One region of the Anoxybacillus sp. ST70 genome, then DNA from elsewhere that is predicted to be linked to it. Evidence: riboswitches for the same ligand, from Rfam matches in the RefSeq annotation. Region 1 holds a riboswitch; the other holds the start of a gene.

Evidence for each region. A riboswitch is a leader RNA that binds a small molecule or an ion and turns the genes downstream of it on or off. The one in region 1 is predicted to bind S-adenosylmethionine.
Region 2: linked by a shared signal. The riboswitch ahead of K1I43_RS09105 (methionine ABC transporter ATP-binding protein) and the one ahead of mtnK (S-methyl-5-thioribose kinase) in region 1 are both predicted to bind S-adenosylmethionine.

Annotation. Positions count from the first base shown of each region.
Region 1 is NZ_JAHZOF010000001.1:362,990-366,160, forward strand. Features, by position in the region: gene K1I43_RS01910 (pyridoxal phosphate-dependent aminotransferase) at 1-398, opposite strand, end outside; gene K1I43_RS01915 (carbon-nitrogen family hydrolase) at 496-1,290, shown strand; SAM riboswitch class I at 1,378-1,477, shown strand; gene mtnK (S-methyl-5-thioribose kinase) at 1,550-2,719, shown strand; gene mtnA (S-methyl-5-thioribose-1-phosphate isomerase) at 2,730-3,171, shown strand, end outside.
Region 2 is NZ_JAHZOF010000005.1:191,970-195,140, forward strand. Features, by position in the region: partial or broken gene K1I43_RS09095 (transposase family protein) at 1-217, shown strand, start outside; gene K1I43_RS09100 (hypothetical protein) at 430-903, shown strand; SAM riboswitch class I at 1,194-1,299, shown strand; gene K1I43_RS09105 (methionine ABC transporter ATP-binding protein) at 1,374-2,402, shown strand; gene K1I43_RS09110 (methionine ABC transporter permease) at 2,392-3,060, shown strand; gene K1I43_RS09115 (MetQ/NlpA family ABC transporter substrate-binding protein) at 3,078-3,171, shown strand, end outside.

The sequences.
Region 1 (3,171 bases):
CAATAGTCCGGATAACCGGGATCGGGAACGAGCACGACATCGCCGGGGTTTAATAAACAAAGCGGCATTTCAACGAGCCCAGCTTTGCCGCCAAATAAAATGGCGACTTCTTTTTCTGGATCAATGGTTACCCCATACTCCCGTTTGTAAAACGTCGCTACCGCTTCTTTCAAAAACGAATACCCGCGAAACGGGGAATATTTATGGTACGCTGGCTTTGCGACCGCCTGTTGCATTGCGTTTACAATATGAGCAGGGGTCGGCTGATCCGGATTTCCTTGCCCAAGATTAATGACGTCATGCCCTTCAGCAATGACCGCATTGACTTTTTGAACGAGCGAAGCAAAAAATTGCTTCGGTAGTTGCTGTAACAAGTTCGATTGCGGAAATGTTTTCATTTTTCGCACACCTACTTCACAAAAAGGTTGAAATTCTAGTCATGTATCATATATCGTAAAAATCAAAATGTAAAGAAAATTTTTCGAGGTGAATGAAATGAATATCGCTTGTATACAAATGGACATTGCGTTTGGAGCGCCTAAAAAAAATAAACAAACGATCGTGCGCTACATGGAACAAATGGCGCGTGACGTCGACGTCGTCGTATTGCCAGAACTATGGACGACAGGATACGATTTAACGAGATTAACAGACATCGCCGACGAAAACGGCGAAGATACAAAAACGTTTCTTTCCTCGCTTGCGCGCACGTACGATGTGCATATTGTCGGCGGATCGGTAGCGAAAAAAACAGACAAACAAATGACGAATACGATGTATGTCGTCGACCGAAACGGTCATGTCGTTAGCGAATATAGTAAACTTCATTTGTTCAAATTGATGGATGAACATATGTATTTACACGCTGGGGAGACGTTACACGTTTTTCAACTCGCTCACACGACGTGCGCAGGCGTCATTTGTTATGACATTCGTTTTCCAGAATGGATTCACACCCATGCGCTTCACGGAGCCGAAGTGCTATTTGTCGTCGCGGAGTGGCCGCTTGCTCGCCTTCATCATTGGCGTACGTTATTAATGGCGAGAGCGATTGAAAACCAATGTTACGTCGTCGCCTGCAACCGCGCTGGAAAAGACCCGAACAACACATTTGCTGGTCATTCGATGATCATCGATCCGTGGGGAAACGTGCTCGCTGAAGGGGACGAACAAGAAACGGTCATTGCGGCGAATATTGACATAAACGAAGTGCAACATGTGCGCGGACGCATCCCGATTTTTGCTGATCGTCGCCCAGACGTGTATAAAATTTTTGAAAAAAAGGATTGACAAACGAGCATGAACCGATGTATGATTCGAATCAAGCGAATTCACGAAACTTTTTCACTGTTAAAAACATTCAAATAACGATAAACACTCTTATCAAGAGCAGGTGGAGGGACGAGCCCGATGAAGCCCGGCAACCGGCGATGACGCACGGTGCTAATTCTTGCAGCAGTAGGCTGAGAGATAAGAGGTGCGAAGCAAACTTCAAACCTCTTTCATTCAGCGAAAGAGGTTTTTTATTTATGTCAAGGGAGGAATTTGTATGTACGAACCGTTAACAGAACAAAAAGCGATCGCCCTTGCTGTTCGGTTAGGGCTTTTTGGAAAAGATGCTCTTCTTTCATGCAAAGAAATTGGCGATGGCAACTTAAATCTCGTGTTTCGTATCGTCAACGAGCGCACAAACGACAGCATCATCATCAAACAAGCGTTACCGTATGCGAAAGTCGTCGGCGAAAGCTGGCCGCTCACGTTAAAACGGGCGACGATTGAAAGCCAAGCGTTGCGCACTTTCGCAAGCTACGTCCCTCAATACGTTCCGAAAGTATACTATTCTGATGAGTCTTTAGCGATTACAGTGATGGAAGATTTATCGCATTTACAAATTGCTCGTCGTGGGTTCATCGAAGGAAAAACATTTCCGAACATTTCTGAACATATCGGCGAATTTATCGCGAAAACAGCGTTTTACACGTCCGATTTCGGCATGAACCAACAACAAAAAAAGAAGCTCGCACAGCAATTTACAAATCCTGAACTTTGTAAAATTACAGAAGATCTCGTATTGACCGACCCGTTTTTTGACCATGACACAAACAACTTTGAAGCCGAACTTCGCGCAGATGTCGAGCAGCTTTGGCAAGATGACGCATTAAAACGCGAAACCGCAAAATTGAAACGGCGCTTTTTAACGAAAGCGGACGTCTTGCTTCATGGCGATTTACATACAGGAAGCATTTTCGCAAGTGACGATGAAACGAAAGTGATCGACCCAGAATTTGCATTTTACGGTCCAATCGGCTTTGATCTCGGGCAATTTTTCGCTAATTTGCTGTTAAACGCCCTCGCTCGCGATGAACGTGACCGCAAACCGCTCTTTCATCATATCGAAAAAACGTGGGACGTGTTTGTTCGCACATTTTCTGAACTTTGGCGTGAAAGCAATGAACCGTACGCGACCGTTTCTGGCGTGCTTCATGACGTGCTTCGCGATGCCCTCACAGAAGCGATTGGATTTGCTGGCTGTGAAGTCATTCGCCGAACAATCGGTTTAGCGCATGTCGCAGACGTTGACGAATTGTCGCTTGAGCGCCGACTTGATGTGAAACGTCACGCGCTTCGCCTCGGACGCGAGCTGATCGTACAGCGTGAACAATTGCCGATTCATGCGATCAAACAACTTGTGCAACAAACGGTACATGTGAACAGCTAGGAGGAAGACAATGAAATCTGTACAATGGCACGATACACATATTACGATTTTAAATCAACAAGCATTGCCTCATAAGACTGAATATTTAGAATTAAAACATATCAAAGACGTATGGGATGCGATCGTGACGTTAAAAGTGCGCGGGGCGCCAGCCATCGGCATGACCGCCGCCTACGGCTTAGCGCTTGCGGCAAAATCGTATGAAACGAACGACTTAGCGCAATTTCATGCCGAGTTAAAACGAGACCGCGACTATTTAGCTAGCTCGCGTCCGACCGCTGTCAACTTATTTTGGGCGCTTGATCGGCTCATGAAAAGCGTCGCGCAAGCAAAATCCGTCAACGAAGCGAAAACGACGCTCATTCATGAAGCGATTTGCATTCAAGTAGAAGATGAAGACGTATGCCGCCGCATCGGCGAACATGCCCTTTCCCTTTTTCAAGACGGCGATC
Region 2 (3,171 bases), on a different contig from region 1:
TTTGACAACTCCGACGAAAAAAGAAGGAGTGAGTCGAACGGATGAAGGATTTGATGGTTTTACGCCGTTGTTTGCGTATGCAGGGAAGGAAGGCTATATCGTTCATGCTGAGCTGCGTCCAAGAAAACAACATGTGCAAGACAACCTGTCTTCGTTTTTAACCACCGCCATCCGTCGAGCTCGTCCACTGGCCTCGTCTCGTCTGCTCACTCGCGTGAAACATCGCTGCATCAAGAATTTTTTGAAGTTAGGAGGAGCATAAGCAATGTATAAGTTAAAATAAAGAACTTCCGATTTTTATCTAAAACAGGCTAACATAGCATATCTCGGATGAGTAATCAATTAAATAAGAATTAAGATCTCTAAAATCCACGGTACTGATGTTCAACTAGCATTATGAGTAAATATACGATGTGAGGAGAAAAAGTAATGAAAATTAAATTTAAAAATTTGGTTTTAGCTACTACCCTAGCATTTGCTTTTACCTTGTCATTAGAGGGGTTTTTTGGATCGTTAATTACAACTGAAGCTAGTACTCTCCAGAAGCAAGTATATAAAGAGGGGAATGTAACAATTACAGTTACTCCTACAGTAGGGAGTTCAATAGCCGATTTAAGCAATTCAAAGTCAAAAATTACCCCACTTGATACTATCGTTCGAGGAAATAAAAAGACGAAAACAGTTCAGAGTATGTATGGTACGGTCACAATGACAGTTACTTATGATCGAAATCGAACAACTAAGACTTCTACGATTACGGGGATTTATTCTTTAGAAAACACCGACTCTTACTTGAAATTACTTGATAAATGGTATACTCCCAGTGTTGCACAAGCCGACTACTATGACTCATTTCATAAAGTTTATGTAACGATTAGAATTACAAAAGAAGAATGTGATTAATGTATTCACTCAGCCTGTAGCTATATAGATACAATCGAAAAGTTTACCCTCATTTTTTTGGACTGAAGGGGCTGATCGAAAACGTATTAGTGTTTTGGATCAGCCCTTTACGCTTTCGCGTAAGCGGTTGTTGCTCGGTCGCCCGACATTAGCAACATAATGATTCCTTATATTGAAGTCAAAAAATTTTTTATTGACATCGTCCTTCTTTCGATGATATACTCACATTCGTAGTTCAGCATCATTCTTGAATACATTAAAACGTTAACTGAATAAAGCGTTTAAAAGCGCTCTTATCAAGAGAGGTGGAGGGATGTGCCCGATGAAACCCGGCAACCGTCAGCGCTGCTGAAATGGTGCCAATTCACACAAAGCGTTTGCTTTGAGAGATAAGAGACAGAATGGATGATAACGCCTTTCTGTTCTCTTGAGCAGAAAGGCTTTTTTCATGGAAGGAAGGTGACAGCGACGTGATTACTTTATCAAACGTAACGAAAGTATACAGAGCGGCAAGCGGAAATGTGACTGCGGTCGATCATGTAAACTTGCATATTGCAGAAGGAGAAATTTTCGGCATCATCGGTTATAGCGGAGCGGGGAAAAGTTCGCTCATCCGATTGTTAAATGGGCTAGAAAAGCCGACAAGCGGTGAAGTGATTGTTGATGGAAAAGATATGGGGAAAATTAGTGGGAAACAATTACGACAAGCGCGTCAGCAAATCGGGATGATTTTCCAACATTTTAACTTACTTTGGTCGCGGACTGTACGTGAAAATATTGCTTTCCCGTTAGAAATTTCCGGTGTTCCGAAAGAGGAACGGATGAAGCGCGTCGATGAGCTTATTCAACTCGTCGGCTTGCAAGGAAGAGAAAATGCATACCCGTCGCAATTGAGCGGAGGGCAAAAACAGCGCGTCGGCATTGCGCGTGCGTTAGCGAACAACCCGAAAGTGTTGTTATGTGATGAAGCGACATCAGCGCTTGACCCACAAACGACGGACTCCATTTTAGATTTGCTCGTCGATATTAATAAACGTCTCGGTTTAACGATCGTGTTAATTACACACGAAATGCATGTTATTCGTAAAATTTGCGATCGCGTAGCGGTCATGGAAAACGGAAAAATTGTTGAAATGGGCGAAGTGCTTCATGTATTCCGTAAGCCAGAGCAACCGATTACGAAACGATTCGTCCAACAAGTGACGGAGCCGGAGGAAACGAAAGAAGCCATGTTGCATCTTCTCGAACGATATCCGAACGGCCAAGTTGTTCAGCTTACATTCGTCGGCGAAGCGGCTGAGCAACCGCTCATTACACAGCTTATTCGTCAATTTGATCTAAATGTGAATATTTTGCAAGGGAAAATTTCGCAAACGCATCACGGTTCATATGGGGTGTTATTCATTCATTTAGACGGTGCGAATGAAGAAATTGAGCGAGCACTCGCTTTTATTCGCCAGCAAGAAGTTGAAGTGGAGGTGTTGGCGAATGTGGAATGAACTATTTCCGAACGTCGTTTGGGATAAAATATGGGCGGCGACGATGGAAACATTGTATATGACAGCTATCTCTGTTATAGCAACGTTTGTGCTTGGCATTTTACTTGGTTTATTGCTGTTTTTAACGTCTAAGGGAAACATATGGGAAAATCGTCTCGTTAACGGTGCCATTGCGTCGTTCGTCAACATTTTCCGCTCGATTCCGTTTATTATTTTAATTATTTTGCTTATTCCGTTTACCAAACTTGTTGTTGGTACAATTCTTGGAGCAAACGCTGCGTTACCAGCTCTCATCATCGGTGCCGCACCGTTTTATGCGCGCATGGTAGAAATTGCGCTTCGTGAAATTGATAAAGGTGTCATTGAAGCAGCAAAAGCGATGGGGGCGACGACATCGACAATTATTTGGAAAGTGCTCCTCCCAGAAGCGCTTCCTGCACTTGTATCTGGAATTACAGTCACAGCGATTGCGCTCGTTGGATATACAGCGATGGCAGGAGTTGTTGGTGCTGGAGGGCTTGGAAATTTAGCGTATTTAGAAGGATTCCAACGCAACAATAACGATGTGACATTTGTTGCAACTGTGCTCATTTTAGTCATTGTCTTTATTATTCAGTTTATTGGTGACTTTGTCACTTCTAAAATAGATAAACGATAAAAAGGAGGAAGAAACAAATGAAAAAATGGATCTCTTTACTTGTTGCTGCAGTTGTTATTTTAGCGCTTGCTGCTTGCGGAAAAAGCGAAAGTGCGGAAGAAAAAACAAATA